DNA from 3 places in the Streptomyces sp. NBC_00829 genome. Region 2 is predicted to be linked to each of the others. Evidence: riboswitches for the same ligand, from Rfam matches in the RefSeq annotation. Region 2 holds a riboswitch; each other region holds the start of a gene.
The links. Region 2 has a riboswitch for thiamine pyrophosphate ahead of thiO (glycine oxidase ThiO). Riboswitches for the same ligand answer to the same signal wherever they lie in the genome.

Region 1 (10,624 bases), 2.0 Mb from region 2:
ACGGAGGTTCATGTCTTCCTCAAGCTCGCGCAGCGACTGGTAGTACGCACCGGACGCGCATTAGCCCGGCTGGGGGAACGCACCGACAAACCCCCGGTACCGCACGGGGGCGGCCATTACAGTGACAATCCGCTGCCGCCCCCTGGGAAATATGCCCCTCGGGAATTCCGCGTGGCGGGCGCGCGGGGGCGGCCCCCGCGTACGGGCGGCTGCCCGCCACCATGCCTGGGGGTGACCTTTGGCCACGGTTACGAACGCTGCTGCGCCTACCCTGATCGGTTCGGTGCAACGGGCGCTGAGGCTTCTGGAGGCCGTGGGCTCCCACCGGGACGGGGCGCCCGCGAAACAGCTCGCGCGTGAGGCGGGCCTTCCCCTTCCCACCGCGTACCACCTGCTGCGGACCCTGACGCACGAGGACTACCTGCGCCGCGAGAAGGGCGTGTTCGTCCTCGGTGAGGCGGTCGGGCGACTGGCGCTGGGCAGTGCCTTGCAGAATCGTCGCAGCAGGCTCGAGGACTCGCTCGCCCACTGGCGGGACGCGATTGGTGTCCCGGTGTACTTCGCGGTCTACCGCGAGGGGGAGATCGACCTGGTCGCCGTCGCGGACACCCCCTATGCGCCCGCCGTCGAGGAGTGGGCCGACTTCCGTGAGACCGGACATGCCCATGCGATCGGCCAGTGTCTGCTGAGCCAGCTCGACGGTCAGGCCCGCCGCGATCATCTCGACCGCCATCCGGTGCAGCCGGTCACTCCCTATTCCGTGCGTGATCGCCGCTCACTTCTGCAACGGCTCTCTTCCATCGAGCGCATGCAACCGGTCGTCGAGCGACAGGAATATGCGCTCGGCACGGTCTGTGCCGCCATCCCGATCACGGCCGGATCCGGAGCGGCCACGATGGCCATTTCTCTCCCGCTTCACCAGGAAGAACGGTTGCTTCCCGCAGTCGAACAGCTACGCAATGGAATGGGCGGGCTGCTCGGCTCCCTCGCGTTCTCTATCAGTATCTGAAAAATCACTCCTTGTGATCTGCTGGTGCTTACTGGACCATTGCGTCAAGAGGGCCATGAGGGATCATTCCTGGCCGTTTTGATCCGAGTGCTTTGTTCATTGCTTGATCCATTGCGGGGTAGACGATGCGCGAGTCGGTCCAGGCCGAGGTCCTGATGAGTTTCCTTGTCTCCGAGGAGCTCTCATTCCGGATCCCGGTGGAGCTCGGGTACGAGACGAAGGATCCGTTCGCCGTGCGGATGACCTTCCATCTGCCCGGGGACGCCCCGGTGACCTGGACTTTCGGGCGGGAGCTGCTGCTGGACGGCGTCAACGCACCGACCGGGGACGGCGATGTGCACATCGCGCCCACCCAGCCCGACGAGCTCGGTGATGTGCACATCCGGCTGCAGGTCGGCTCGGACCGTGCGCTGTTCCGGGTGAGCGCGGCGCCCGTCGTGGCCTTCCTCGACCGCACGGACAAGCTGGTGCCGCTCGGCCAGGAGCGTACGCTCGGTGACTTCGAGTGCAGTCTCGAGGAAGCCCTCGGCCGCATCCTCGCCGAGGAGAACGCAGGCTGAGCCCGAGCGCCGTCCAGGCCGTCGCCGAGCGCCGGTTGAGCTCGCCGAGCGCCGTCTCAGCGCCGGGCCCCTCCCCTACTTCTTGCGGCGTCGGCCCTTGCCGCTCCGTGCGGCAGTCGTGCCGGCCGCGGCCGGCGGCCCCTGCCGGTCGGCGGAGACCACCACCGCCGCGAGGGCGGTCGTCAACGGCACCGAGGCGACCAGCCCGATCGACCCGATCAAGGTCCGTACGATTTCCTCCGCCACCAGCTCGCTGGTGGCCACCGTCCCGACACTGCTCTGGGCCACCGAGAAGAGCAGCAGCAGGGGCAACGCGGCACCCGCGTATGCCAGGACGAGGGTGTTCACGACGGACGCGATGTGGTCGCGGCCGATCCTGATGCCGGCCCGGTAGAGCGACTTGCGGCCCATGCCGGGATCCGCCTGGTGCAGTTCCCAGACCGCCGAGGTCTGGGTGACCGTCACATCGTCGAGCACGCCGAGCGAGCCGATGATGACGCTCGCCAGCAGCAGACCGCTCAGATCGATGCTCGGATACAGGCCGTGGATCAGGCCGGTGTTGTCGTCGGTGTTGCCGGACAGACTCGCCCAGCCGACGAAGAGGGAGCCGAGCAGCCCGATCAGCAGCAGCGAGATCAGTGTGCCGAGCACGGCGACCGAGGTGCGCGCGGTGAGCCCGTGGCAGAGATAGAGGGCGATCAGCATGATCGCGCTCGCGCCGACGACGGCGACGATCAGCGGATTGGAGCCTTCCAGGATCGCGGGCAGGATGAACAGGGTCAGTACGGCGAACGAGGCGGCGAGCGCGATCAGCGCCATCACGCCCCGCATCCGCCCCACCACCACCACAGTGAGCGCGAAGATCCCGGCCAGCAGCACCAAGGGGAACTTCCGGTCGACATCGGTCACGGAGTACTGGAGATCGCGGGGCGCGTCGGGGGCGTACGCCACCACCACACCCTGGCCGGCCGTCAACTGCCGTGGTGCGTCAGGCTGGACGATCTCGACGAACGTGCGGCCCTTGTCCTTGCCGGTGGTGACCTCGACCGTCGCCTTCCCGCACTTGCCCTGCTGGGAGTTGACCGCCTCGCGCCCCTCAGTGGTGGAGGTGTCGCCGGTCGGCGGGACCTGTGCGGCGTTCACGTCCTTGCAGTCGACCTTGTCGACCCGTACGACCTTGCCCTGCTCAGTCTGCCGGTCGAAGCCGACGCCGGTGCGCTCATGGCCGGGGGCGCCGCCCGGCCACAGGACGACGAGACCCACGACGACGGCGGTGGCGAAAGGAATCAGCACCGCGGCGATGACCTTGCGCAGGTGCCGAGAGACGGGCGCGGCGGGCCCATGGCTGTGCGAGTGGCCATGGGGCTCGGGCGTCGGCGGCGAGGAGGTCGGCGGTGAGGTCACCGACAGATCATCGCAACAACGAGAGGGGCGCACTGTTCAGCACGCCAGAAATGACGCTAGCGTGGTGGCACCTTTGCACACGCGGGAGCTCGGAGCACCGGGCTGAGAGGGCGCTGAAATCCGTACGAACGGTACGGAAGCGGCTGCGCCGACCGCCGAACCTGTTACCGGGTAATGCCGGCGTAGGGAGTAGGTCTCATGACCGTTCAGGACGCACGCACGCCTGCCTCCAGCACTGAGGAGAGCGGGAAGTCCATCGGCTGGCACAAGGGATACGTCGAGGGTTCGCGCCCCGACCTCCGTGTGCCGGTCCGCCAGGTGCACCTCACCAACGGCAAGGACGTGACGTTGTACGACACGTCCGGTCCCTACACCGACCCGAACGTCGAGACCGATGTCCGCCGGGGCCTGTCACCGCTGCGGGAGAACTGGATCATCGGTCGGGGCGACACCGACGAGTACGCGGGCAGGCCCGTCCGACCCGAGGACGATGGCATCAAGCACACCGCGCCGAGGGGTGGTCTGCGCAACCTCGACGCGGTCTTCCCGGGCCGTCCGCGCCAGCCCCGCCGGGGCCGGGACGGAGTCGCGGTGACGCAGCTGGCGTATGCCCGCCGCGGCGAGATCACACCGGAGATGGAGTACGTCGCGATCCGCGAGAACGTCTCCCCCGAGGTCGTGCGTGAGGAGATCGCGGCGGGGCGGGCCGTGCTGCCGGCCAACGTCAACCACCCGGAGATCGAGCCGATGATCATCGGTAAGCGATTCCTGGTGAAGGTCAACGCCAACATCGGCAACTCCGCGGTCACCTCCTCGATCGAGGAGGAGGTCGAGAAGATGACCTGGGCGACGCGCTGGGGCGCGGACACCGTCATGGATCTCTCCACCGGCCGCAACATCCACACCACCCGCGAGTGGGTGCTCCGCAATTCCCCCGTGCCGATCGGTACCGTGCCGCTCTACCAGGCGCTGGAGAAGGTCGACGGCAAGGCCGAGGACCTGACCTGGGAGATCTACAAGGACACGGTCATCGAGCAGGCCGAGCAGGGCGTCGACTACATGACGGTGCACGCCGGCGTACGGCTGCCCTACGTCCCGTTGACCGCCAACCGCAAGACCGGCATCGTCTCGCGCGGTGGCTCGATCATGGCGGCGTGGTGCCTGGCACACCACAAGGAGTCGTTCCTCTACGAGAACTTCGAGGAGCTCTGCGAGATCCTCGCCGCGTACGACGTGACGTACTCCCTCGGTGACGGTCTGCGGCCCGGCTCGATCGCGGACGCCAACGACGAGGCGCAGTTCGCCGAGTTGCGCACGCTGGGCGAACTGAACTCGATCGCCAAGCGTTTGAATGTGCAGACGATGATCGAGGGTCCCGGTCACGTCCCGATGCACAAGATCAAGGAGAACATCGACCTCCAGCAGGAGATCTGCGAGGAGGCACCCTTCTATACGCTCGGCCCGCTCACGACGGACGTGGCCCCGGCGTACGACCACATCACCTCCGGTATCGGGGCGGCGATGATCGCCTGGTGGGGCACCGCGATGCTCTGCTACGTCACGCCCAAGGAGCACTTGGGCCTGCCCAACCGTGACGACGTCAAGACGGGCGTCATCACCTACAAGATCGCGGCCCATGCGGCGGACCTGGCCAAGGGCCACCCGGGTGCCCAGGAATGGGACGACGCGCTGTCCGACGCCCGGTTCGAGTTCCGGTGGGAGGACCAGTTCAATCTGGCCCTCGACCCGGACACGGCCCGGGAGTTCCACGACGAGACGCTGCCCGCGGAGCCGGCGAAGACCGCGCATTTCTGCTCGATGTGCGGCCCGAAGTTCTGCAGCATGAAGATCAGTAGAAGCATCGCGGAACAGTTCGGCTCCGATGAGCCGCTGACCAGCGTCGATGACGCAAGGGCCGGGATGATGGCCAAGTCTGCCGAGTTCGCGGCCCGGGGCAACCGGCTGTACCTGCCGATTGCTGACTGATCTTCCGGCGTCTCAGCCTCCCCTGTCGCACAGGGGGCCTCGAAGTAAGGGGTGTCGCCTCCTGGGCGGCACCCCTTTCGAGTTGGCCCGTACGGCATGTGTTGCTGTCGTTGTGGGATTCCGACGGTGACTTGCGCCACTCGGACGCATTGCGCGCGGGGGGTCGTGCCTGCCCGAGAAGCCGGACAGTGTACGGCCTCAGCAATTCTCCAGCCGGAGCACCATGACCGACGCCGCGAAGTTGAAGCAAAATGGTTACCGGATAGCCTGACGGAGCCGTACCGGCGGTATTTGCTGCCGGGACCGAAGCGGTTCGGAACTGTACCGAAGGATTGTGCTCGGTCGGAGGTTTTTCGGTTTCCACACCGGTCCCTCGTCTGTTGAGGTTGAAGCAACTCCATAGGACCCGCGGAACCCTTGGAAGTGCCCGCAAATCTCAACGAAGGGATACCAACATGAGTTCTGACTACGATCAGCCCTCGTCGACCCCCGCCTTGCACCGGCGCCCTGGCGCAAGCTCAAGCCGGCTGCGGCTCGCGCTGGCCGGCGGTGCCGCCCTCGCGTTCCTGGGCAGCGGCGCTGCCTTCGCCGCAGGCCAGGCCACGACGCACCACACCGGCGCACAGACACAGCACACGCAGGAGGAATCCGGCAACGGCTCGGACGACCTGCGCGCGGCCGGCGTCAAGGCGCTCGGCGTCGATAGCGTCGACCCCCTTGCGCGTTGGGACCACCGGGATGACCGCGTATGGGATTGGTAAGGAGGCTGCCCTCAGCTGAAAACGGGTAGCGGCGCCCCTCGCAGCCCGGTTGGTTCGTGAGGGGCGCTTTGTCGTGTGCCACGGCTGCCGCGGTGGCTGTGTCCCGATGCGCACCCCCATCTCCAGGTAAATCGGGCATTCCCTTTGCGTGGTGGAATCAAGGAATCGGTACTCGGTATCTGAAATGAATTCCCTTGCGGCGGGAACCGCTTGGCCTGTTGCCGCGTCTTCCGCAGTTCGCCACCGCTGAATTCCCCTCACACAAAGGGCGGACCATACAGTGCGTGCACTACCCAACTCCCGCAGGCGGACAGTGGCCACCGCGATCGGTGTGCTCACCGCGGCAGCCGTGCTGGGTGCCGCGTCGGCGGCGTTCCTGTCCGGGTCCGGGACCACCGATGCGGAGATCCCCGCCGTGGCGCTCAAGGGCCCCTTCGCCGAGGTGGCCAGGGCGGCCCAGAAGGCCGCCACCGCTCACGCCAAGGAGACCGGCGTCGGCGAGACGGAGTCCCTGACACCCAAGGACGTCCTCATCGACCCCGAGGGCAAGAGGCATGTGCGCTTCGACCGCGTCCTCGACGGCGTCCCCGTGAAGGGCGGTGACCTCGTGATCCACCTCGACGCGCACAACGCGTACCGGGGGGTGACCCGGGCCACGCTCCGCAAGGTCGATCCCCCCGCGCTCTCTCCCAGGCTGACCGCCGGTCAGGCGGCGGCCCGGGCTTCCACTGTCGCCAAGGGCTCCGTCGGCAAGCGCAAGCTGATCACCGACCTCGGTAAGGACAAGGCGCCGCTCGCTCACCGGGTCGACGTCGTCGACCGCCAGGACCGGTCCGGCGGCCACAGCGTCGTCCTGGACGCGCGCGGCGGCACGGTTCTCAGCAGCGCTCCACTGGCGGAGGGCATCAGCCCTGCCAGCCGTCGGCCCGGCGCCGCCGCGGCGGAGAAGGCCGGTACCGGAAGCTCGCTGTACGCGGGGCAGGTGCCCCTGGGCACGACGAAGCGCGCCGACGGCACATTCACGCTCAAGGACCCCGGCCGCGGCAACCTCGAGACCAGGGACGCGCGGTCACGGACCCCCACGGACTTCTCCTCCGGGAAGGTGTTCACCGACAAGGACGATCGCTGGGGCAACGGGGAGAACTCCGATCCCGCGACCGCGGCCGTCGACGTCCACTACGGCCTCAGCGCAACCTACGACTTCTACGCCCGCACCTTCGGCCGTAAGGGCATCTACAACGACGGCCAGGGCCCGCGCGCCATCGTCCACTGGGGCAACAAGGTCGGGAACGCCGGCTGGAGCGACACCTGCCGCTGCATCCTCTACGGCGACGGCGACGGCAGGCGATTCACGACGCCGCTGGTCTCCCTGGACTCCACCGCCCATGAGCTCAGCCACGGTGTGGTCAGTGCGACCGCCAACCTCCAGCCGACCAGCGAGGACGCGAGGGGCCTGTATGGGGAGCCCGGATCGCTCAACGAGTCCCTGGCCGACATCTTCGCCGCCGGTGTGGAGTTCAACGCGGACAACGAGGCCACCACCCCGAACTACCTCTACGGTGAGAAGCTGGCGCCGGAGCCGGGGTGGATTCGCCGCCTCGACAAGCCCTCGCTGAGCAAGCCGAGCGGCGTCGACTACTGGGACACGGACGTGGGCGACCGTGACGTCCACCCGGGCTCCGGTGTCTCCTCCCACGCCTTCTACCTGCTGGCGGAGGGAAACGGGAAGAAGACCATCAGGGGCGTGAACTACGACTCCCCGACCATCGACGGCTCCACGGTGAAGGGCATCGGCCGGGCCAGGGCCCTGCAGATCTTCTACCGGGCCCTGACCCGGTACATGGTCTCGACCACGGACTTCCACCAGGCCCGAATCGCCACCCTCCAAGCCGCCGCCGACATGTACGGGGCCGACAGCGCCGAATGCCGGACCGTCGACAAGGCCTGGGCGGCGGTCAACGTCACCGAGGCCAACACCCCCAAGCCCTGACCAGCGACACGGAAAAAGGCTGACGCCCCACGCCTTTGGCGGAGCGTCCTTGAGGGCGCCCGCCGTGGCTGGAGGATCACTCCGGCTGGTGCTCGGGGCCACCGAAGTCCGGGCTGGTGAAGTCCGGGCTCGTGAACGTGGGCCGCTGCCCCGTCGTCGAGCCCTCGCTCGGGCTGGAGTAGTCCGGGCCGCTGTAGCCGACCTTGGGGATACGGCTCACATGGCGCGGCGGGACCGCGGAGGTCGGATCGGCGCTCGGGTCCGCCAGCGCCGCCTGCAGGAAGGGCAGGAGACCGCGCTCCAGCAGGGCGTGCCGCCAGGCCTCCTTGGCGCGGGCGACCTCGTCGGGCAGTTCGCCCGTGGTCTCCTCGGCCGTTACCTGGGTCGCGCCGTTACGCAGAGCCGTGAGCAGTAGTCCTATTGCGGCGGCCAGGATCGCGGCTGCCGTGAGGGCCCCGAAGAACCACCCTGCTGAGACGAGGGTCTCCGCGAAGGAGGGCGGGGGCTTGAGCATCTTCAGGATGTAGCCGACCAGCAGGAATATCAGCGCGGCCGTCCCCGCGAGTACGGGGGCCAGCACGGCTATGACGGCGCCGAAGCCGGCGCCGCTCCCGGAGCCGTCACTCTCACCGGGACCCAGCACGGAGTTCTGCATGGACGCGGTGGCCGCGGGAGAGCGCGTCTCCTCGCGGACCTTGGTGTAGTGCTCGTACTCGGCAGCGGCGGCGGTGGTGATCAGTGCCGTCGCGTTGAGGGCCATCGTGCGCAGCTGTTCGCTGTTCAGACGCTGCCCCACGGCAGCGAGGTCCGGACGGTCATGGGCGTTGCGCAGCGCGTCGTCGAGGATGCGCTCGTACTCGGCGCGATCCTCGGTCAGCAGGTGCGGAGCGCTGTTCATGTGCATCCCCCGATGCTCCGTAGGGCCGGGTTGCCCGCATCGATCGGGCGGTTGGGCGAAAACGGAGGAGAGCCTGCTACGGATAAGCCGATGGTAGAGCGGTTACGGCGCGGGGTGACAGAGGGTTTCAGTAAATCGCGTGACCGTCTCGGCTCAGTTGGACAGCGGAAGTTGAACGACAAGCAGCTTTCCGGCCATGGTCACACCGCCGTCCATGGCGATCGCCAGGCCGTCCGCATACACATGCGGGCCCTCGACCATGGGGCGCGCGCCGTCCTCGCCGTCCTCGGTGCCCACTTCGCCCAGCAGGTACGGAATGGGGCTGTGGCCGTGCACGACGCGGTTGCCGCCGTAGGTGGTGAGCAGTTCGCGCACGGCCTGCGGACCCGACTCGTCGCGGAAGGCGAAGCGCTTGGTGAACTTGCGGAACAGGTCCCAGCACTCGTCGGCGTCGTTGCGGGTGAGGATGTCGTGCACGGTGTCGTTGACGTCCTCGATGCTGGAGCCGTAGTCCAGATAAGCGGTGGTGTCGGAGTGCATCAGCAGATGCTCTTCCTCCTCGACGACCGCGTCGAGCCGCGCCATCCACTGGAGGTGGACATCCTCCAGCCGGTCCATGTCGGCCTTCTGGCCGCCGTTGAGCAGCCAGGCCGCCTGGAAGGTGGCGGTGCCCGCGCCGGAGTTGACCGGGGTGTCGCCGAACCGCTTGGCGCCGAGCAGCAGCAGTTCGTGGTTGCCCATCAGCGCCTTGCAGTAGCCGCCCGCTGCCGCGGCCTCGGCGGAGAGCCGCATGACGAGGTCGATGACGCCGATACCGTCGGGGCCCCGGTCGGTGAAGTCGCCGAGGAACCAGAGGCGGGCGTTGGCGGCGGCCCAGTGCCCCTCGGTGTCGATGAGGCCCTGCGCGGTGAGCGCCGCGAGGAGTTCGTCGAGATAGCCGTGGACGTCGCCGACGACGTAGAGCGGGCCCAGGCCCTCGGGTGCGGGCATGGGTGCCTCGTCGGGCGAGACCTGCACCTGGACCGTGTCGCCGGGGCCGCCGGCGCTGATCACCGGGAGATCGCGGGCGGTGGGGGTGTACCCGTCCGGCATCTCACCTTCCGGAACGGCGTTGCCGGGATGAACGGGAGCCGGGGGCGCTGTGGCCTGCTGGGGCTGTGGCACCTGTTGTGGCACCTGCTGCTGTGCCGATTGCTGCGCTTGCTGAGGCTGCGGGGCCTCTGGCGGCACTGACTGCTGAGGTTCCTGGGAAGGCGCATCCTGCGCCGGCACCTGTGACTGCACGGGAACCTGCGCGTAGGGCGGAACGCGGAAATCACGCAATGTCGCCGTCCGCACCACGGGTCCTTGACCGGCCCCCTGAGTCATCGACCCCTCCACCACAGTCGCGCCGTTCACCTCTCGGCCCAGCCTGGTCGGGGTGGTCCGCGGTGTCGTCCGCCCATCATAGGAATGAGGTCCGTGCTGTGTGACGCACCAGGGGTGGTGAATCCGTCTGCACCCCTGGCGCGCCGGGTTGTTTCGTACCGATTAGGAGTATCTAGTCCGATGATGGGGATCGCGGGGCGCTCACAGTTGTCCGCGGAGGGCGACGTTGTGAGGACGTCCGGACGATCAGTTCGGTGGGTATCACCTGCTCGACAGGCCGGTCCTCGTCGCTTCCCTCGATGGCGTCGATGAGGAGCTGGACGACGGCTGTGCCGATCCTGCGGGGTTTCAGCGAGAGCGTCGTGATCGGCGGCTCGGTGGTCGCGTACACCGTCGACTCGCTGCAGCAGACGAGCAGCAGGTCGTCGGGGACACGCAGGCCGTACCGCCGGGCGGCGGCGAGCAGATCCGTGCCGTTGGGGTCGAAGAGTCCGTAGACGGCGTCGGGTCGGTCCGGTCGGGCGAGCAGCCGGTCGGCCGCGACGGCTCCGGCGCACGGGTCGTGGGCGGGGTAGGACTCGTAGACCGGGTCCTGGCCCACACGCTCGCACCAGTTCAGATACGCGGTGGTGGACAGGCGGGTGTAGG
Region 2 (10,624 bases):
TCGCGTAGTCGGCTCCGGCCCGGCACTTGTCGACAAAGTGATGGATGTCCGTGTCCCAGTCCTGGGAGCGCGGGTGCATCTCGGGGAAGGCCGCGACACCGACGCAGAAGTCGCCGGACTCCTTGATCAGCCGGACGAGCTCGGCGGCGTACCGCACGCCTTCCGGGTGCTTGACCCACTCCGCCATCGGGTCGCCGGGCGGGTCTCCCCGGACGGCGAGAATGTTCCGGATCCCCGCGTCGGCGTACTGGCCGATCATGTTGCGCAGCTCGGCGATGGAGTGGTTGACCGCGGTGAGGTGCGCGACAGGGGTGAGGGTGGTGTCGGCGGCGATCTGCTCGGTGGCCTTGACGGTGCCCGCGCGGGTGGAGCCGCCGGCGCCGTAGGTCACGGAGACGAAGTTCGGGGCGACCGCTTCGACCCTGCGCAGTGCGTTCCAGAGGTGCCGCTCGCCCTTCTCGGTCTTGGGCGCCCAGAACTCGAAGGAGTAGGACGTTTTACCGGTCGCGAGCAGATCGCGCACCGTCCGTGCGCGATCCGACCTGGTCGAAGCAGTACCTAGGGCCATACTCGCAGGTTAGCCAGGCCTTGGGGGTCGCCCAACCGGAGTCCACCCATCGGACATCAATCGCTCACCCATTGGCCTGTTCGCAGTGGGCCCGTATCCGCTTGGCGAGCTCGGCGGTGGCGGCGGCCGGGTCGTCCGCCTCGGTGATCGCGCGGACGACGACGACCCTGCGTGCGCCCGCGTCCAGTACCTGGTCGAGATTGCCGGCGTCGATACCGCCGATCGCGAACCACGGACGGTCGGTCCTCAGCCCCGCCGCATACCGGACCAGGCCGAGTCCGGGGGCGTACCGTCCGGGCTTGGTGGGGGTGGGCCAGCAGGGGCCGGTGCAGAAATAGTCCACGCCGGGCTCGGCGACGGCCGCGTCCACCTCGGACTCGGCGTGCGTGGAACGGCCGACGAGGACCTCTTGGCCCAGGATGGCGCGGGCCGCCGGGACCGGCAGATCGCCCTGTCCCAGATGGAGCACGTCGGCACCGATGGCGTGGGCCACGTCCGCGCGGTCGTTCACCGCGAGGAGCTTGCCGTGGCGCCGGCAGGCGTCGGCGAGGACCTGGAGATGCTCCAGCTCCTCGGCCGCCTCCATGCCCTTGTCGCGCAGCTGCACGATGTCGACCCCGGAGCCGAGTACGGCGTCGAGGAAGCCTGCGAGGTCGCCCTGTTTCTTCCGGGCGTCCGTGCACAGATAGAGCCTGGCGTCGGACAGCGGGTGACGAGCCGTGGGCATGGTGGATCCCCCCGTTGGGTCGGCGGTGGGCGGGCCGGGCCGCCGGGCCTTGCCCGCCCACCGCGCGATGGTGTCTTCCGAACGCCCCGATCAGGGCATGTGGGACGCCGGACTGCTGTTCGGGCCTGTCAGACGGCGAGCGCCTGGGCCCGGCGCTTCACCTCCGTGCCGCGATTCTCACTGAGCGCCTGCGCGGGCGTGCCCGGCAGGGTCGGGTCGGGAGTGAAGAGCCACTCCAGCATCTCTTCGTCGGTGAAGCCGTCGTCCCTCAGGAGGGTCAGGGTCCCGGCGAGGCCCTTGACCACCTTGGTGCCGTCGATGAAGGCGGCGGGCACCTGGAGCGCCCGGTTCTCACCACGGCGTACGGCGATCAGCTGGCCGTCCTTGACCAGCTGCCGTACGCGTGTCACCTCGACATCGAGCATTTCCGCGATGTCGGGAAGGTGGAGCCAGGCGGGGACGAGAGCATCGATCTTTGCGTCAATCTCGGTCACAGGACAAGCGTGCCATCCCGGACTGACAGTCGGTAGCCGACCCCGGCCAGTCCTAGGGGCTTTCGTTTGGATCTTGCCGGGCTCGACCCAACGAAAGGCCCTAGCGGGCGGCCGCCCTCAGAGGGACAAAGGGGTCAGCTGCGAGGTCCGGATCGAGCCGTGCGCCGGACGTTACGAGTTTGCGCCCTTGCGCCAGGTCACGGGGCCTGCCCACGGCGAGGAGCGCGACGAGGACACCCTCACGCAGCCAGAGCACGGACCAGGTGGCATCCGCCGGATCGCCGCGCCACACCATCGTGTCGGCGCTCCCGTGATGGCCCGCGTACTGCACGAAGCGGCCGAACTGCTCGGACCAGAAGTACGGCACCGGGTCGTAGGCCTGGGGCGGTTCCCCCACACCGCTCGCGACGATGTTGGCGGCGACCGTGCGCGGCCCGTGCAGGGCGTTGTCCCAGTGGTGCACGAGCAGTCGCTCGCCGTAGCGGCCGGACGGGAAGGAGGCGCAGTCCCCGACGGCGTACACATCGGGCAGTGAGGTGCGCAGATACTCGTCCGCGGTGATTGCTCCGTCCGGACCGAGCGCGATGCCGGAGCCACTCAGCCAGGCGGTGGCGGGGCGTGCGCCGATACCGACGACGACCGCCCCGGCCGGGAGCCGGCGCCCGTCCTCGAGGATCACCGTGCCGGGCTCGATGCCGGCCACGCGGGAGCGGGTGAGCAGTTCGGTGCCGTACTCCGCGTACCAGTCGGCCATCGGCGCGGTGACCTCGGCGGGCAGCGCACCCGCGAGGGGCCGGTCGGCGGCTTCGACGACCGTGACCGTGCAGCCCGCCCCGCGGGCGGCCGTCGCGAACTCCGCGCCGATCCAGCCCGCGCCGACGACCACCATGTCGTGCCGCCGGGTCAGAACAGGGCGCAGTCGCGCGGCGTCGTCGAGGGTGCGCAGCAGATGGACCCCGGGGACTCCCTCGGCGCCGGGCAGGGTGATGGGCTCGGCGCCGCTGGCGATGACGAGGATGTCGTACGGGACGGGTCCCGCCTCGGTGTCCAGTTCGTGCGCACGGGGTCGTACGCCGGTGACCTCGCAGCCCAGCCGCAGCTCGATGCCGAGCGTCTCGAAGTCGACCTCGAAGGCGGAGCCCTCGGCCGTGCCGAGGAGGATCGCCTTGGAGAGCGGGGGCCGGTCGTACGGCTGGTGGGGCTCGGCCCCGATCAGGGTCACCGGCCCGGTGAAGCCCTGCTCCCGCAGGGCCACGGAGGTCTGCACTCCGGCCATTCCCGCGCCGACGACGACCACGCGCTGCCGCCCCTCGGCCTGTGGTGTCTGCCGCTCGCCTGCTGTCTGCTGCTCGCTCACCCGTCAACCTTACGCATCTGACGGTCAGTCAGGAAACTGGTTCCTCGACCGTGCTCGTCCCGCTGCCCTCCCGGGACTCCCACTCCCAGCTCTCCTCCAGGCGCAGCCGCCCGTCCGCCAGCTCCACCACCGTCGACAGGCAGTGCCCCGAGGAGGTCCCGCCGTCCGTCGTCAGCTGCACATAGCGGAAGTCGAGCCGGTCGCCCTCCCGCGTCCCCACAAGACGGCCGCGGACCACGTCGCCGCCCTCGTACTCGGCCCAGATCCGGCCGTCCAGCTCGTGGTAGACGAACCGGGTGCGGGTGCCCACCTGGCCCGGAGCCTGGTCCGCGACCGGCGAGAGAACGACTCCGTCGAGCGACCGTGCCACAGCGGCTGCTCCCTTACTGCGAGTTGAGGCCTGGGGTTAGGGTGGCCACCGTAAGGCACTCGCGGGAGCCCGGACGCACCGGGCTGAGAGGGAGGCTGGCGGCCTCCGACCGTACGAACCTGATCCGGGTCATGCCGGCGAAGGGAGGGGCTGGAAGCCCATGTCGCGTACGCGCGCATCCGGCACATCACCGGACCTGTCCGACGTCCTCGTCATCGGGGGCGGAATCATCGGCCTGGTCACGGCCTGGCGAGCCGCGCAGCGCGGGCTCCGCGTCGCGCTCGCGGATCCCGAACCGGGCGGCGGGGCCGCGCAGGTGGCCGCGGGCATGCTCGCCGCGGTCACCGAGCTCCACTACGGCGAGCAGACCCTGCTCGGCCTCAACCTCGAGTCCGCGCGCCGCTATCCGGCGTTCGTCGCCGAGCTGGAGGAGGCGAGCGGGCGGTCCGTCGGCTACCGCGCGTGCGGCACGCTCGCCGTGGCCCTGGACACCGACGACCGAGCGCACCTGCGCGAGCTTCATGCCCTGCAGCGCCGGTCCGGACTGGAGTCCCAGTGGTTGACCGGGCGCGAATGCCGGCGCCTGGAGCCCATGCTCGCGCCCGGCGTACGCGGCGGGCTGCGCGTCGACGGAGACCACCAGGTCGATCCGCGACGACTGGCCGCGGCGCTGGTGAGGGCCTGCGAACGCGCGGGGGTGGTCTTTCACCGCGACTGGGCCGAGCGGCTCTCGGTGGTACGGGACCGGGCGGCAGGCGCCGTCCTGACCGACGGCACCGGGCTGACCGCCGACCAGGTCGTCCTGGCCGGCGGCAGCCTGAGCGGCAGGCTCGGGGGCGTACCGGCGGACGTGCTGCCTCCGGTACGGCCCGTGAAGGGTCAGGTGCTGCGGCTGACCGTGCCGCCCGTGTATGCGCCGTTCCTCTCCCGGACCGTACGGGCGGTGGTGCGCGGCAGCGATGTCTATCTGGTGCCGCGCGAGAACGGCGAGCTGGTCGTCGGCGCGACGAGCGAGGAGCTCGGCTGGGACAGGACCGTGACCGCGGGCGGGGTCTACGAGCTGCTGCGCGACGCGCACGAGCTGGTGCCCGGCATCACCGAGCTGCCGCTCACCGAGACCCGGGCCGGACTGCGCCCGGGCTCCCCCGACAATGCCCCGCTCCTGGGCCCGACCGTGCTGCCCGGCCTGCATCTGGCCACCGGCCACTACCGCAACGGCGTGCTCCTCACGCCCGTCACCGGCGATGTGATGGCGAGCGTGCTGGCCGACGGCGCGCTGCCCGACGAGGCGCGCGCCTTCACCCCCCGCCGCTTCTCCCCCACAGCCCTGGAGCGGCACGCGGCCCTGGAGCAGCCCGTGTCCCTGGAGCAGCCCGCAGCCGTGGAGCGGCCCGTGTCCCTGGAGCAGCCCGCATGAACGTCTCCGTCAACGGCCGAGCGTGCGAGCTCGCCACCGGAACCACCCTGGACGCCCTCGTGGCGGACCTCACGCCCGCCCCGTCCGGGGTCGCCGCCGCCGTCAACGAGGCGGTCGTCCCGCGCAGCCAGTGGCCCGGAACCCTGCTCGGCGAGGGTGACCGCGTCGAGGTTCTCACCGCAGTGCAGGGAGGCTGACAGCCATGGCCGACGACCGCCTCACCATCGGCGACACCACGTTCAACTCCCGGCTGATCATGGGGACGGGCGGGGTGCCCAGCCTCGACGTACTCGAACGCTCCCTCGTCGCGAGCGGCACCGAGCTGACCACGGTGGCCATGCGCCGACTCGACCCGAGCGTCCAGGGCTCCGTCCTGTCCGTCCTGGAGAAGCTGAACATCCGCGTGCTGCCCAATACCGCCGGCTGCTTCACGGCGGGCGAGGCCGTCCTGACCGCCCGGCTCGCGCGGGAGGCACTCGGCACCGACTGGATCAAGCTGGAGGTCGTCGCGGACGAGCGCACCCTGCTGCCCGATCCGATCGAACTGCTGGAGGCGGCCGAGACCCTGGTCGACGACGGCTTCACCGTGCTGCCGTACACCAATGACGACCCGGTCCTCGCGCGAAAGCTCCAGGACGTGGGCTGCGCGGCGATCATGCCGCTGGGGTCGCCGATCGGCTCCGGCCTGGGCATCCGCAACCCGCACAATTTCCAGCTGATCGTGGAGCACGCGCGCGTGCCGGTGATTCTGGACGCGGGGGCCGGTACGGCGTCCGACGCGGCACTCGCGATGGAGCTGGGGTGCGCGGCGGTGATGCTGGCATCGGCGGTGACGCGGGCGCAGGAGCCGGTACTGATGGCGGAGGCGATGCGGCACGCGGTGGAGGCGGGGCGGCTGGCGGCGCGGGCGGGGCGGATTCCGCGGCGGCATTTCGCGCAGGCGTCGTCGCCCGCGGCGGGCCGGGCGGTGCTGGACCCGGAACGGCCGGCGTTCTGACGCCCGCGGCCCCGGCGCGACCCGCCGGGGCCCGGCCGGCGGTCCGGCGGCGGCCCCGAGGGCGCTCGGCTGTCACAGGTCGGCTGCAGTACCGCTCCAGTCCCACCCCACCACGTCCGCCCCCTCAGCCGTGGCTCGTAGAATCTCCCGCGTGGATACGACCCTCAAGGACCCCCTGGTCGGGCACGTGCTCGACGGCCGCTACCGCGTCGACGCGCGCATCGCCGTCGGCGGTATGGCCACGGTCTACCTGGCCGTCGACACCCGGCTCGACAGGGTTCTCGCGCTCAAGGTGATGCACCCCGCCCTCGCCACCGACGCATCCTTCGTGGAGCGCTTCATCCGTGAGGCCAAGTCCGTGGCCCGCCTCGCCCACCCCAATGTGGTGGCGGTGTTCGACCAGGGCGCCGAGGGCGCGTACGTCTATCTGGCCATGGAGTACGTCGCGGGCTGCACCCTGCGCGATGTGCTGCGCGAGCGTGGCGCGCTCCAGACCCGGGCGGCGCTCGACATCCTGGAGCCCGTGCTCGCCGCGCTCGGCGCGGCCCACCGGGCCGGGTTCGTCCATCGGGACATGAAGCCGGAGAACGTGCTGATAGGAGACGACGGCCGGGTCAAGGTCGCCGACTTCGGTCTCGTCCGCTCCGTCGGCTCGGTCACCAGCACCACCGGCACGGTGCTCGGCACGGTCTCCTACCTCGCGCCCGAGCAGATCGAGCACGGCACGGCCGACACCCGCGCCGATGTGTACGCCTGCGGTGTCGTCCTCTACGAGATGCTGACCGGCGGCAAGCCGCACTCCGGGGACACGCCCGCGCAGGTGCTCTTCCAGCATCTGAACGAGGACTTGCCGGCGCCGTCAGCGCACGTCCCGGGCCTCGCCGTGGAAATGGACGAGCTGGTCGCGAACGCCACCGCCCGAAACCCCGACGTACGTCCTCATGACGCTGTCGCGCTGCTGGCACACGTCCGCGAGGCCCGCGCGGCGCTCAGCGACGAGCAGCTGGACCTCGTACCGCCGCGGGCGCACCAGGACGCGGGCGCCTCTGCCGACGAACCGGCCCCCGCCTCCCCGGTGTCCCCGGACGACGCCACCAGCGTGATCCCGCGGGTACTGCCCCGCGAGGAGCCCTCGGTGAACCACACCGCGCGGCTGACGATGCCTCCCCCGGAGCCCCCGCAGCGGCCCGCGGGGACCGGCCGCCCGGCACTCCCCCGGCGCGGTGTCATCGCCGCCGTGGTGGCGGTGCTGCTGGTGCTCGGCGTGGGCGCCGGGGTCTGGTACATCAACTCGGGGCAGTTCACCCGGGTCCCCGCAGTCATCGGCAAGAGCGAGAAGGACGCCACGGCCCGGCTGACCAACGCGGGACTCGATGTGAAGAGGGTCCGGTACGACTTCAGCGATACCGTCAAGCGCGGCCTGGTCATCAACAGCGACCCGGCGACCAATGAGCGCATCCGTGGCAACGGCTCGGTGACGATCGTCGTCTCGCGCGGCCCGGAGATCGTCCGGGTACCGGACGTGGCGGGAATGCCGCTGGCCAAGGCCGAGCAGGAGCTCAAGAAGGTCGGTCTGGCGCCCGGTGTCGTCACCAAGGCGTTCAGCGGGGAGGTCGAGCAGGGCGCCGTCATCAGCACGGCCCCGGAGGCGGGCAGCCGCCGCAGCCCCGACTCCGCGGTGGCGATCGTGGTCAGCAAGGGTCAGCCGATCGAGGTCCCGGATGTGACGGGCCATGCGGTGGACGACGCCACCAGCGAGCTCCAGGGCGCCGGGTTCGAGGTCAAGATCGCCTCCGCGCAGATCAACTCGCCGGAGGAGGCGGGCTCCGTCGCCCGGCAGTCCGCGGCCGAAGGCACCGAGTTGGCCCGAGGCGACACGATCACCCTGACGGTCTCCAAGGGCCCGCGGCTGATCGACGTCCCCGATGTCGTCGGCAAGAAGGCCGACGAGGCGACGAGCAGGCTGAAGGAGGCGGGCTTCGAGGTCAAGGTGGAGAAGAGCTTCCCGTTCCTCGGCGACACCGTCGAGAGCCAGTCCGTCGCGGCGGGCCAGCAGGCGCCCGAGGGCAGCACGATCACCATCAAGACCAAGGGACTCTAGCTCTGATGCGCAACCCCGTCGGCGCCCATGTCCCCGTGGCCGGCGGCCTCGCCAGGACCGGTCTTGCCCACGCCCGTGAGCTGGAGGCCGAGACCGTCCAGGTCTTCGTCGCCAATCCGCGCGGCTGGGCGACCCCGGCCGGAGACCCGGCACAGGACGAGCAGTTCCGCGCCGGGTGCGCCGCCGACGGGCTCACGGCGTATGTCCACGCCCCGTATCTGATCAACTTCGGCTCGCACACCGAGGCGACCGCCGAGAGGTCCGTGGAATCGCTGCGGCACTCGCTGCGCCGGGGCCGCCGGATCGGCGCACGCGGTGTGGTCGTGCACACCGGCTCGGCGACCGGCGGGCGCTCCCGCGAGGTGGCGCTGGCGCAGGTACGGGAGCTGATGCTGCCGCTGCTCGACGAGCTGACCCACGAAGACGACCCGTTCCTGCTGCTGGAGTCGACGGCTGGCCAGGGCTTCTCGCTCTGCTCCCGCACCTGGGACTTCGGCCCGTACTTCGAGGCTCTGGACGCCCACCCCAAGCTGGGCGTATGCCTGGACACCTGCCATGTCTTCGCGGCCGGCCACGATCTGACCGGTCCGCACGGGATGGCACAGACCCTGGATCTGCTGGTGGAGACGGTCGGCGAGGGCCGGCTCAAGCTGATCCACGCCAATGACTCCAAGGATGTCGTCGGTGCGCACAAGGACCGTCACGAGAACATCGGGGCAGGTCACATAGGTGAGGAGCCGTTCCGAGCGCTGATGCGGCATCCGGCGACGGAGGGCGTCCCGCTGATCATCGAGACGCCCGGTCCCCGGGAGGCGTACGCGGCGGACGTGGCTCGGCTGAAGAAGCTCCGCTGACACACCGCGAAGGAATACCCCCGCGGGGTATTTTGTTCCTCCTAATTGAGCAGAGACCACTGTCCGGCATTGGGGGCTACTCATGCGGCACGACACCGGCACCGCGCACACTCACCCCACCCACCCGGGCCACGGCGGAGCCGGCTGGTCCGTGGCCGCCCGGGCGACGCTGCACTGCCTGACCGGCTGCGCCATCGGCGAGGTGCTCGGCATGGTCATCGGCACCGCGCTGGGCTGGGGAAACGCGCCGACGGTGATCCTCGCGATCATCTTGGCCTTCTTCTTCGGCTACGCACTCACGCTGCGTGGTGTCCTGAGCGCCGGCGTCGGCTTCAAGGCCGCCGTCCGGGTCGCTCTCGCCGCCGACACCCTCTCCATCGCCGTGATGGAGCTGATCGACAACGGCGTGATCGCGCTCTGGCCGGACGCGATGGACGCCGAGCTGAAGGATCTGCTGTTCTGGGCCGCTCTCGCCATCTCGCTCGCGGTGGCCTTCGTGGTCACCACACCCGTCAACAAGTGGATGATCGGCCGCGGCAAGGGCCACGCGGTGGTGCATCAGTCCCACCACTGACCGGGCCGGGGGCCAGGGCTCAGATCTCGGGGCCGTCCCCGGGCTCTTCCTGGTAGGAGTAGCGCTGCTCGCGCCACGGGTCGCCGAGGTTGTGGTAGCCGCGCTCCTCCCAGAAGCCGCGGCGGTCGGTGGTCATGTACTCCACGCCCCTGACCCACTTGGGCCCCTTCCAGGCGTACAGATGCGGCACGACCAGCCGCAGCGGAAAGCCGTGCTCGGCGGTGAGCAGTTCACCGTCCTTGTGGGTCGCGAAGATCGTGCGGTCCGCGTCGAAGTCCGACAGGCGGAGATTGGCGCTGAAGCCGTACTCGGCCCAGATCATGACATGGGTGACGCCGGGCGCCGGGGGCGCGAGCTCCAGGATCGTACGGGCGGGCACCCCACCCCATTCGGCCCCCACCATGCTGAACCTCGTCACACAGTGCAGATCGCCGACGACCGTGGAAAACGGCAGCGCCGAGAATTCCTCGTGGTTCCAGCAGCGCTTGTCGCCGTCCGCCGTGGCGCCGAAAACCCTGAACTCCCAGCGGTCGGGCTTGAACTTGGGTACCGGGCCGTAGTGGGTGACGGGCCAGCCACGCTGCAGTCGCTGTCCCGGCGGAAGCTCGGACTCCTCTGGTGCGCGGTAATCCTGGCTCTCCGGCTGACCCATGCCATCCATGGTGACAGACGGCGAAGGGTGGTCATGACCAGGTCTGGGCCGATTCGGGCAACTCCTACTAAGCATGCACTTACTGGACGCTCCCCGGCCTCGGTGCGAGGATGCGCGCACCTGCCCCAGCCACATGCGCGGAAGGAGCCTCAGCGATGCAGGGCGACCCCGAGGTTCTCGAGTTCCTCAATGAGCAGCTGACCGCCGAATTGACCGCAATCAACCAGTACTTCCTGCACGCGAAGATGCAGGAGAACTTCGGCTGGACGAAGCTCGCGAAGTACACCCGGTCCGAGTCGTTCGACGAGATGAAGCACGCCGAAGTACTGACCGACAGAATTCTCTTCCTCGACGGCCTGCCGAACTACCAGCGCCTGTTCCATGTGCGCATCGGCCAGACCGTCACGGAGATGTTCCAGGCCGACCGTCAGGTCGAGGTGGAGGCGATCGACCGCCTGCGACGCGGGATCGAGGTGATGCGCGCGAAGGGCGACATCACCTCGGCGAACATCT
Region 3 (10,624 bases), 3.9 Mb from region 2:
TCATCAGGATCGTCGAAAGAGCCATCGCCTGGCCGTAGTTGAGCTCGCCGGGCCGGCCGAGAAGCCGGGCGACGGCAACGGGGAGCGTTGGGTTGTCCGGCCTGGCGATGAAGACGGTCGCACCGAATTCACCGAGCGAGACCGCGAAGGCGAAACCCGCCGCGATCAGCAACGCCCGCCTCACCAGAGGCAGATCGACCTCGCGCCAGACCCGCAGCGGCGACGCCCCGAGCACGGCCGCGGCCTCGCGCAGCCTGCCGTCGACCGCGCGCAGCACGGGCAGCATGATCCGTACGACGAAGGGGACGCCGACGAGCGCCTGCGCCAGCGGTACGAGGATCCACGAGGTGCGCAGATCGAGCGGCGGCTCGTCGAGCGTGATCAGGAAGCCGAAGCCGACGGTCACCGCGGAGACGCCGAGGGGCAGCATCAGCAGCCCGTCGAAGCCGCGGAGGAGCCGGCCCGCACGCCGGGTGAGTGCGGCTGCCGCGAGCCCGCCTACGGCGAGCGCGATGGCGGTCGCGGCCAGTGCGTACTGCAGCGAGTTCCAGACCGCCTCGATCGGCGGGACGAGGAACGTGCCGCCCGCCGCGTCGGTGGAGGCGAGGGCCCGGTAGTAGGCGAACCCGTACCCGTCGGGCCCGTCGAAGGACCGCTCGACCAGCACGCCGAGCGGCACGAGCACCAGCACCAGGATCGTCGTGAGTACTCCGCCGAGCAGCGCCCACTGTCCGGCGCCGCGTGGCCTGCGGGCGGTCTGCGCTGGGTCGACCAGCTTCAGCGTGGCTTCCCGCTTCCGTACGGTCCGCGCGTGCACGGCCAGGATCGCGCCGACCGCGGCGAACTGCACCAGGGTGAGTACGGCGGCGGTGGACAGATCCAGCAGCTGGGCCGTCTGCCGGTAGATCTCCACCTCAAGCGTGGAGAACGTCGGGCCGCCGAGGATCTGGACGACGCCGAAGGAGGTGAAGGTGAAAAGGAAGACCATCAGGGCGGCGGCGGCGACGGCAGGACCGAGCGCCGGCAGTGTCACCCGCCGCCAAGCCCCGAACCGCCCTGCGCCCAGTACCCGGGCCGCCTCCTCCTGGCGCGGGTCGAGCTGCGACCACAGTCCGCCCACGGTGCGTACGACGACGGCGTAGTTGAAGAAGACGTGCGCGAGCAGGATCGCCCACACCGTGGTGTCGAGCCGGACGCCCCACACCTCGTCCAGCAGCCCGCCGCGGCCGAGGAGCGCGAGGAACGCGGTGCCGACGACGACGGTCGGCAGGACGAACGGAACCGTGACCACCGCCCGCAGCAGCCGCTTGCCGGGGAAGGAGAAACGGGCGAAGACATACGCCCCCGGCAGGGCGACGAGCAGGGTGAGCGCGGTCGAGGCGAGCGCCTGCCAGGTGGTGAACCAGAGCACGTGCTGGATGTCGGGGCGGCTCAGCACCTCGCCGATCCGCCCGAACTGCCACACCCTGTCGGTGTGGAGTCCTCGGCCGATGATCGCGACGACGGGATAGGCGAAGAAGACCGCGAAGAACGCGACGGGCCCGGCCATCAGTCCGAGCCGCGCCGCGCTCCCGCGGAAGGAGGTGGTTACTTCACTACGAGCGAGGACCACGACTGGACCCACTGCTCACGATTCTTGGCGATCGTGTCGGGTGCGACCGTTTCCGGCTTGTCGACGACCGCGCCGAACCGGGTGAACGCCTCGGGCAGCTTCGCGCCCTTGACCACCGGGTTGACGAACATGTTCAGCGGCATGTCCTCCTGGAACTGCTTGGAGATCAGGAAGTCGATCAGGGCCTTGCCGCCCTTCTCGTTCTTCGCTCCCTTCAGCAGTCCCGCGAACTCCGTCTGACGGAAGCAGGTCCCGGTCGCGACACCTGTGGGCGCCTGGGACGGCTGAGGGCTGGCGAAGATGACCTCGGCCGGCGGGCTGGAGGCGTACGAGACGACCAGCGGCCGGTCCGCCTTGGCCTTCCTTCCTCCGGCGGAACCGGAGAACTCCTCGTTGTACGCCTGCTCCCAGCCGTCGACGACCTTGACGCCGTTGTTCTTCAGCTTCTTCCAGTAGTCCTGCCAGCCCTGCTCGCCGTACTTGCCGATGCTGCCGAGGAGGAAGCCGAGGCCGGGCGAGGACGTGGCCGCGTTCTCTGTGACCAGGAGGTTCTTGTACTGCGGCTTGATGAGGTCGTCGAAGGACCGCGGCGGGGCGATCTTCTTGTCGGCGAAGTACTTCTTGTCGTAGTTGACGCAGATGTCGCCGGTGTCGACGGGCGTGACGCGGTGCTCGCCCTTGTCGAGCTGCACGTCGTCCGGCACCTGGGCCAGGCCCTTGGCCTCGTACGGAGTGAAGAGACCGTTGTCGAGGGCGCGGGAGAGGAGGGTGTTGTCGACACCGAAGAAGACATCGCCCTGGGGGGAGCCCTTGGTGAGGATCTCCTTGTTCAGGGCCGCGCCCGCGTCACCGCTCTTCAGTACCTTGACCGTGTAGCCGGTCTCCTTCGTGAACTGCTTCAGCACGGCCGGAGAGGCGACGAACGAGTCATGGCTGACCAGCGTCACGGTCTTGGACGTCCGGCCGCTGTCGGCGCTGTCCTTGGACTCCCCGCCGCAGGCGGCGAGCGTGGACACGCCAAGGGCGGCGGCGACGGCGGTGACCGCCAACTTCTGGGTGGTGCTCACTGAGATTCCTCCTGGAGTGACCAGGAAGAGACGCGGCCCTGCTCACAAGGTGAGCAGGGCGCAACAGCTTGAGTGATGACCGAACTTCCTACCCAGAATGACCTGGGCAAGGTTCAGAGGGTCTGCGACCTGACGGTGTCGCACTCTCAGCGCTGTGGCGCTCCCCTGTCGGAATATGCAAATGTTCGAACCCAGACTACCGCTCGGACGCCGCGAGCTGACCGCACGCTCCGTCGATCTCCTGGCCACGGGTGTCCCGGACGGTCACCGGCACTCCGTGGGCCGCGATCGCCTCCACGAACGCCTTCTCGTCTTCCGGACGGGAGGCGGTCCACTTCGACCCGGGCGTCGGGTTCAGCGGGATCAGGTTCACATGGACGCGCTTGCCCTTGAGCAGCCGGCCGAGCAGGTCGCCCCGCCACCCCTGGTCGTTGATGTCCCTGATCAGGGCGTACTCGATGGAAATACGGCGGCCGGACTTCTCGGCGTACTCCCAGGCGGCGTCGAGGACCTCGCGGACCTTCCAGCGCGTGTTGACCGGGACCAGGGTGTCGCGGAGCTCGTCGTCGGGGGCGTGCAGCGAGACGGCGAGACGGCATTTGAAGCCCTCGTCGGCGAAGCGGTGCATCGCGGGCACCAGACCGACGGTCGAGACGGTGATCCCGCGCTGCGAAAGGCCGAGCCCGTCCGGCTCGGGGTCGGTGAGCCGGCGGATCGAGCCGACGACCCGCTTGTAGTTGGCGAGCGGCTCGCCCATGCCCATGAAGACGATGTTGGACAGCCGCGCGGGCCCGCCCGGCACCTCGCCGTCACGCAGGGCGCGCATGCCGTCGACGATCTGGTGCACGATCTCGGCGGTCGACAGATTACGGTCGAGCCCGGCCTGGCCGGTGGCGCAGAAGGGGCAGTTCATCCCGCAGCCGGCCTGCGACGAGATGCACATGGTCACCCGGTCCGGGTAACGCATCAGGACAGATTCGACAAGCGTCCCGTCGTGCAGCCGCCACAGGGTCTTGCGGGTGGTGTCGTCGTCACAGGAGATGTGCCGGACGACGGACATCAGATCGGGCAGCAGCTCGGCGGCGAGCTTCTCGCGCGCGGCGGCCGGAATGTCCGTCCACTGGGCGGGGTCGTGGGCGTACCGCGCGAAGTAGTGCTGCGAGAGCTGCTTGGCGCGAAACGGCTTCTCTCCGATCGCGGCGACGGCGTCCTTGCGCTCGGCGGGCGTGAGGTCGGCGAGATGCCGCGGGGGCTTCTTGGCTCCGCGGGGCGCGACGAAAGTGAGTTCTCCGGGCTTGGGCATGGTGGTACCAGTGTCGCAGAAGGATTCTCGTGGCCTGGGGCGCAGGACCTCTGTGGTGGTCGTTGGTGGTCGTTGTGGGCCGTCCCCGGTCGCCCCGGGACGGCCCACAGACGGCCCGGTATCGCCCCTCTGACCTTGTCGGATGCTCGCCGGATCCGGCCGCAAGGGCCCAAAATCTGGCCTCCTGAGACGAACAGCACCCCCGCGCCGACCAGCTCAGGGGACGATTTCCCTGTCTCGCTCCATCGACAGGGGAGGACACGTGGGCTACCAGGTCAAGTGCGGATCGACCAAGACCACGACAGGGAAGCCGTGCAAGAACCCGGCAATGATCGGCTACTCCCGATGCCAGAAACACCGAGGGGACTGGACGCCCCGGCAACAGCGGAAGACCAAGAAGCGCTGAACCTCGGTCTCCTGCACGGTGACGTTTGGGTACTACGTGAGCCCCAGGCCGAGGGCCCGGGGCTCATCCTTCGAGAGTCGTGACGACGGGCACCACCCACTCAGTGGTGGCTGTGTTCCGGGACGATGCGGCACGTGAACCCCTCCGCGCGGAGCCGCTGGTATGCGGCAGTCACAGGGGCCGGAACCTCTTGATTGATCATGAAGCCCTGCTTCGGGTAAACGAGCAGGCGCTGCTGAGCCCCGACGAGCATGTCCACTACGAGCCGAGCGTCCCCAAGCGAGTCCACGTACTCCGCAAGGGTCATCGGCGCGGACGCGCTGACGATCTCGACTTCGGGCCAGAGCTTCCGGGCGGTCACGTAGGCCCGCCGCTCCTCATACGGCTTGCTGACGAGGAGGACGGACGAGACGTCGATGCCCCGCTCCGCGAGCAGCGCGCGCGAGAAGCGAATGCTCTCCCCCCTGTTCCGCGCGTTCGGCTCGACAAGGATCGCCGACGTCGGCACACCCAGTTCCAGGGCCCGCCCGCTCCCGGTAGTGCTCGGCTTCCCCGCGGGGCATCCGTTCGCGCGTCGTACGGCTCGTGGCGCCCGTGAAGACGACGAGCGGCATCATGCCGCGCCGGTACAGGTCGACCGCCACGTCGGCTACACCGAGGTCGTGGCTGCCGAGTCCGATGCCCACCGAGCAGCGGCGCGGCTCGTGGTGCATCAGCTGGAATCCCAGAGGCGCTGCGCATCGGACCACGACTGAACCGAGATCACTGGGCACCCCCGTTCCCCGAGACGGGGACCTTGAAGTCGTACGCCCACGCGAAGCGAGTGGCCGCGTGGATGCCGATGGCGAACTCCACAACGGTCCCGTCGGCCGTGTACGTGGTGCGGTGAAGTTCCACCACCCACTCTCCGGCGCCAGCTGGAGCAGCGCCACCTCCTCGGGCGTGGCCACCCGCGCGAACAGTTCCTCACGCATGTGGTCGATCTCGAATCCAGCGTCGTAGAGAACGCGGAAGCCACGGCCCCGGCCGGCGGGCCCCGGCGTCGGGTTGACCAAGCGCGTCCCCTCGACATGCTCAGGCCGGTAGTAGCTGGTCAGGGTGTGCGTCGGCTGGTCACCCTCCTTCACCAGTCGGGCCCGCGCGTACACCTCGGACCCTTCTGGCAGACCGTGAGCAGCAGCCACCAGGGCCGTAGCGGGCACGCGGCTGACACTGTACGCGCACCTCATGCCCACGAGCTGTGAGCGCACTCGCAAGGCCGTCGACGGGGTGGTCGTGCCGAGTGCGCGCGAAGCCGGGGGCGCTCCGTGAAGTTGTTCGCGGTTGGCAAGCCGTGCTCACCTGGGACGATGGCGTCCCGGGTGAGCACGACGATTCACCCGGCTCCAGGGGAGTCGCCTTCGCAACCTCACTTCACATTCAAGGGCGACTCGCTCGGCGTCTGCGGGGTAAGGGAACTCGTCACCGCCGGCTTCGGCGTCGCTCCCGGGTCTTCCTGCTGCGCCACCCAGCGGATAACGCCGGCGACCACGCAGAGGAAGGTGTAGATGGCGAGCACGAGCGTGAATATCTTGACGAACGCCCCACCACCCGCGGCGCGAGCCTCATGAACGGTCTTGCCGGGGACTTCCTTGAGATTGATGTAGGCGAGGAGCCCGGAGGTCGCCGCGATGAAGAACGCGAGTCCCAGCCCTACGCCGACTATGAGGAACCAGATCCAGAGCGGCACGATGGTCTCTTTCAAGGTCTGTTACGAGCAACGTTAGTGATCAAGGGGCAGCGCTAGCCCGCTGCCTCTGCCGCGTCCCCGGCGACATCACGGGAAGCCCATATGTGTATGTACGAACGGTGAGTTGGGGCTTCGATCTCGCCTTCAGACTCGCCGGTGAGATAGATGCCGACGAGGGCACCCTCGGTCGGCGTCTCGTTCACGCCAGGGCCCTCCTCGGGCCCTTCTTGGTCCGGCCATTGGCCGGGACCGACGGTGCGGTCCACTCGGCGTCGAGTCCCTTCATTCGCCGAAGAGCACGGAGTCAGAGCACGGTGGCCAACAACGCTGCAGCTCAGACCGTCTGCAACAGCACTGGCACCCTCGCGACTTGAGATCGCGTCATGACGCAAACATCATCGCTGTGGACTCACTGTAACCCCTCGCCAACAGCTGGTCACCATCCGTGGTGCGGAAAATACACAGAAGACCATCAGACTTGGTGTCAAAGAGGTGATTCCATGGGACTATTGAGCCGCACTCGCTGTTGCCCGGGCATAGGAGACCGCCAACTCCTGCCCCAAGAACGGGGCGGCTGTGCAAGCTGACTAGCCATCAGGAATGAATGAAGTGGAAGGGAGAATTCGTGCCGCGAGACTCCGCTGTCGGCGCCGAGAGCGCGACAGAGAACGAGCGGTTCACGGTGACCCTAATCGTCGCAGCAGTACGGGCACTCGGAAGGATCATGCGCCTCACCGGCCACTCCAAGACCGATGCCATCAACCGTTCTGTGCAGGTCTATGCCTTCGTCCTCGAGCAGACCGCGCAGGACAAGGAACTGATGCTCCGCGGTATGGACGGCACCCTTGAGAAGGTGCATGTCCTCTAGTTGCCTGCACCGTGAATCCCAGAGTGGCCCTGCGGTCTCCGACCGCGGGGCCACTCTTCTGATCACACTGTGGCTCCTCAGCGGAAGCAGTAACGACCATCACGAAGGAAGCTCCGGTGACCGCGACGGCAGTCCCCCGAACTGGGGCAGCCAAGGCCCGATAGGTGAACCCATCGACGGCCGACTCGTGCAAGCGCCACCCAGGCACCTCTCTCCTCGCCCCGGCCTCCGCTCCCGGTATCGCCGTCTCCCGCGCCGGCCGACATGAGCGCACCAGGCGAAGTGCCCGTACGTAGTTCCAGCGGCGGGCGCCCACGTACGCCTCGCATCCAAGGCTGAGGGCCCGGAGACGGCCCAATGAACGTCGGCCCCCTATAACGCCAAAGGCGCTGATAGGGGGCCTGCTGCTGCCGGAAGACTGCAAGCTCTCCGGGCTTGGGCATGGTGGTACCCGTGTCGCAGAGATGGGAAGAGGGACCCGCCGCCCTGTGGACAACGAGCCCCTCACCAACGAACGCGCAGGTCAGCCCTGGCCCACGAAAATCACCATCAGCAGCCACACGACCGGCGCCGTCGGCAGCAGCGAGTCCAGCCGGTCCATGATGCCGCCGTGCCCCGGCAGCAGCGTGCCCATGTCCTTGATGCCGAGGTCCCGCTTGATCATCGACTCGCCCAGGTCGCCGAGTGTGGCACTGACCGCGACCGCGAAGCCGAGCAGCAGGCCCTGCCACCAGGTGCCGTCGTCGATGAGGAACTGCATACACAGCGCGCCCGCCGCCATCGCGAACGCCACCGCGCCGACCAGGCCCTCGCGGGTCTTGCCGGGGCTGATGCGCGGCGCGAGCTTGTGCTTGCCGAAGCGCCAGCCCACGGCGTACGCACCCGTGTCGCTGACCACGGTCAGCACCAGGAAGATGAGCACCCTCTGCGGACCGTCGTCGGCGGTGAGCATCATCGCCACGAACGTCGCCAGGAACGGAACGTAGAACGCCGCGAAGACGCCTGCCGTGACGTCCTTCAGATATCCCTCGGGAGGCTCCGTCATCCGCCAGACCAGCACCGCGAGCGCCGTGAGCGCCATGGCGACCCAGGCGCCCTCCGCACCGCGTACATAGCCGGCCACGACCATGGCCGCGCCACCCACCGCGAGCGGCACCAGCGGGGCCTTGATCTGCTTGCGCTCCTCGAGCCGCGAGGTCAGTTCCCACAGCCCGACGACGACGGCGACCGCTATCACGCCGACGAACACGGCCTTGACGATGAACAGCGACGCAACGATCACCGCGCCCAGGCCGACGCCCACCCCTATGGCCGCCCGCAGATCGCGGCCGGCCCTCTTCTTCTGCGGCGGCTCCGCTGCCGACGGCGGGGTGGGCATGGGCTCCTGCGGAATCTCGTCACGGAACAGGGGGCCGCTCGACGAAGCGGGCCCCCGGTCACGGTCGGCGCTCTGGTCGTGTTCGCCACGGTCTTCGGCGTCTCTACCTGCGTCGGGAAAGTCCGGCACGATGGGCATGGGCCGAGTCTGGTGTGCGTCATGCTCATCGTATGCGGGACCCGCCGGGGCAGGCCCCTGGTCGGGCGGTCCCCAGAAATCGGCTCTCGGCGGGGCCCCCCAGGAAGACTCGTTCATCAGACCTCGAGCAGCTCGGCTTCCTTGTGCTTGAGCAGCTCGTCCACCTGCGCGACGTACTTCGCGGTGGTGTCGTCGAGCTCCTTCTCCGCTCGGCGGCCCTCGTCCTCGCCGACCTCGCCGTCCTTGATCAGCTTGTCGATCGTCTCCTTGGCCTTGCGGCGCACGGAACGGATCGAGATCTTGGAGTCCTCGGCCTTGGTCTTGGCGACCTTGATGTACTCCTTGCGGCGGTCCTGCGTCAGTTCCGGGAACACCACACGGATGATGTTGCCGTCGTTGCTCGGGTTGACGCCGAGGTCGGAGTCGCGGATCGCCTGCTCGATGTTGCGCAGCGCGCTCTTGTCGAAGGGGGTCACCACGGCCATCCGCGCCTCGGGAACCGAGAACGAGGCCAGCTGGTTGATCGGGGTCAGCGCACCGTAGTAGTCCGCCACGATCTTGTTGAACATCGCCGGGTGCGCGCGTCCGGTGCGGATCGCGGCGAAGTCATCCTTGGCGACCAGGACGGCCTTCTCCATCTTCTCCTCGGCCTCGAGGAGGGTCTCTTCGATCACCACTTGCTCCTGCGTGTCTTGAGTGGGCCCTGTGTAGGACTGGGCCGGCGGAACCCTGTGTCGCGTCTTCCCTGCACGGTGTCCGACCGGCAGGACTTTGTCCATCCCACATGGGATCGAGGGATGTCCCCCGGGTCAGGCCCGGGTGCCCTGGTCGCTCACGAGCGTGCCGATCTTCTCACCCTTGACCGCCCGGGCGATATTGCCCTCGGTGAGCAATTCGAAGACCAGGATCGGAAGAGCGTTGTCGCGGCAGAGGGTGATGGCGGTCGCGTCGGCGACCTTGAGGTTCCGGGAGAGCACCTCGCCGTACTCCAGCGCGTCGAACTTCACCGCGTCGGGGTTGGTCTTGGGGTCGGAGTCGTAGACCCCGTCGACGCCGTTCTTGCCCATGAGCAGGGCCTCGGCGTCGATCTCCAGGGCGCGCTGCGCCGCCGTCGTGTCGGTGGAGAAGTACGGCATGCCCATGCCGGCGCCGAAGATGACGACGCGCCCCTTCTCCAGGTGGCGCACGGCCCGCAACGGGATGTACGGCTCCGCGACCTGCCCCATCGTGATGGCGGTCTGGACACGGGAGTCGATGCCCTCCTTCTCCAGGAAGTCCTGGAGAGCGAGGCAGTTCATCACCGTACCGAGCATGCCCATGTAGTCCGAGCGGGCCCGGTCCATGCCGCGCTGCTGCAGCTCGGCCCCGCGGAAGAAGTTGCCGCCGCCGATGACGACCGCGATCTCCGCGCCGTCGCGTACGACCGCGGCGATCTCGCGCGCGATGGCGTGTACGACGTCGGGGTCGACGCCGAGTCCACCGCCGCCCGCGAAGGCTTCACCGGACAGCTTCAGCATGAAGCGCCCGGCGTTCTTGACGTCGTGGTCGCTCTTGTTGTCGGCAGCCTGGTCGGCGTCCGCGCCCTTGTTCATGGAGATCTCCTCGTACACATACGAAGAAGGCCATTGCCGTGGGTGCTTATGTCCCTGTCGGCAATGGCCTCCTCGTCAGATCTGCGGTCGTTCGGCGCGAGCGCGACCGGCGACTGCGTAAGGAACCCTAGCGGGCTCCCGTGTCGATCGCTTACCGGGTCAGATGCCGACCTTGATGCGCGAGAAGCGCTTCAGCGTGACACCGGCCTCGTCCAGGACCTTCTGGACGGACTTCTTGTTGTCGAGCGCGTAGGGCTGGCCAAGAAGGGTGGCCTCCTTGAAGAAGCCGTTGACGCGACCCTCGACGATCTTCGGGAGGGCGGCCTCGGGCTTGCCCTCGGCGCGCGTGGTCTCCTCGGCGACACGGCGCTCGGACTCGACGACCTCGGCCGGGACGTCCTCACGCGAGAGGTACTTCGGCGCGAAGGCGGCGATGTGCTGCGCGATGCCCTTGGCGACCTCGGCGTTCGGCTTGTCGAGCTCGACAAGGACCCCGATCTGCGGCGGGAGGTCGGGCATGGTGCGGTGCAT

Region 1: it holds a riboswitch for thiamine pyrophosphate, as region 2 does, so the genes downstream of both, thiC (phosphomethylpyrimidine synthase ThiC) here and thiO (glycine oxidase ThiO) in region 2, are expected to answer to the same signal.
Region 3: it holds a riboswitch for thiamine pyrophosphate, as region 2 does, so the genes downstream of both, OG293_RS08790 (thiamine ABC transporter substrate binding subunit) here and thiO (glycine oxidase ThiO) in region 2, are expected to answer to the same signal.

Annotation. Positions count from the first base shown of each region.
Region 1 is NZ_CP108867.1:4,064,499-4,075,122, forward strand. Features, by position in the region: gene OG293_RS17725 (DUF5326 family protein) at 1-43, shown strand, start outside; gene OG293_RS17730 (IclR family transcriptional regulator) at 284-1,009, shown strand; gene OG293_RS17735 (SsgA family sporulation/cell division regulator) at 1,135-1,569, shown strand; gene OG293_RS17740 (YibE/F family protein) at 1,645-2,973, opposite strand; TPP riboswitch at 3,045-3,179, shown strand; gene thiC (phosphomethylpyrimidine synthase ThiC) at 3,172-4,959, shown strand; gene OG293_RS17750 (hypothetical protein) at 5,415-5,720, shown strand; gene OG293_RS17755 (M4 family metallopeptidase) at 6,001-7,710, shown strand; gene OG293_RS17760 (hypothetical protein) at 7,787-8,614, opposite strand; gene OG293_RS17765 (metallophosphoesterase) at 8,762-9,991, opposite strand; gene OG293_RS17770 (LacI family DNA-binding transcriptional regulator) at 10,149-10,624, opposite strand, start outside.
Region 2 is NZ_CP108867.1:6,086,007-6,096,630, reverse strand. Features, by position in the region: gene metF (methylenetetrahydrofolate reductase [NAD(P)H]) at 1-568, opposite strand, end outside; gene thiE (thiamine phosphate synthase) at 633-1,295, opposite strand; gene OG293_RS27075 (Rv2175c family DNA-binding protein) at 1,424-1,789, opposite strand; gene OG293_RS27070 (NAD(P)/FAD-dependent oxidoreductase) at 1,890-3,146, opposite strand; gene OG293_RS27065 (hypothetical protein) at 3,175-3,516, opposite strand; TPP riboswitch at 3,568-3,679, shown strand; gene thiO (glycine oxidase ThiO) at 3,677-4,933, shown strand; gene thiS (sulfur carrier protein ThiS) at 4,930-5,130, shown strand; gene OG293_RS27050 (thiazole synthase) at 5,136-5,930, shown strand; gene pknB (Stk1 family PASTA domain-containing Ser/Thr kinase) at 6,082-8,031, shown strand; gene OG293_RS27040 (deoxyribonuclease IV) at 8,037-8,885, shown strand; gene OG293_RS27035 (DUF4396 domain-containing protein) at 8,968-9,459, shown strand; gene OG293_RS27030 (sulfite oxidase-like oxidoreductase) at 9,479-10,111, opposite strand; gene bfr (bacterioferritin) at 10,267-10,624, shown strand, end outside.
Region 3 is NZ_CP108867.1:2,163,140-2,173,763, forward strand. Features, by position in the region: gene OG293_RS08785 (ABC transporter permease) at 1-1,549, opposite strand, end outside; gene OG293_RS08790 (thiamine ABC transporter substrate binding subunit) at 1,588-2,679, opposite strand; TPP riboswitch at 2,747-2,856, opposite strand; gene rlmN (23S rRNA (adenine(2503)-C(2))-methyltransferase RlmN) at 2,876-3,982, opposite strand; partial or broken gene OG293_RS08800 (YdcF family protein) at 4,489-5,154, opposite strand; partial or broken gene OG293_RS08805 (UTRA domain-containing protein) at 5,151-5,602, opposite strand; gene OG293_RS08810 (hypothetical protein) at 5,797-6,117, opposite strand; gene OG293_RS08815 (hypothetical protein) at 6,171-6,320, opposite strand; gene OG293_RS08820 (hypothetical protein) at 6,743-6,985, shown strand; gene OG293_RS08825 (phosphatidate cytidylyltransferase) at 7,509-8,618, opposite strand; gene frr (ribosome recycling factor) at 8,618-9,175, opposite strand; gene pyrH (UMP kinase) at 9,311-10,093, opposite strand; gene tsf (translation elongation factor Ts) at 10,253-10,624, opposite strand, start outside.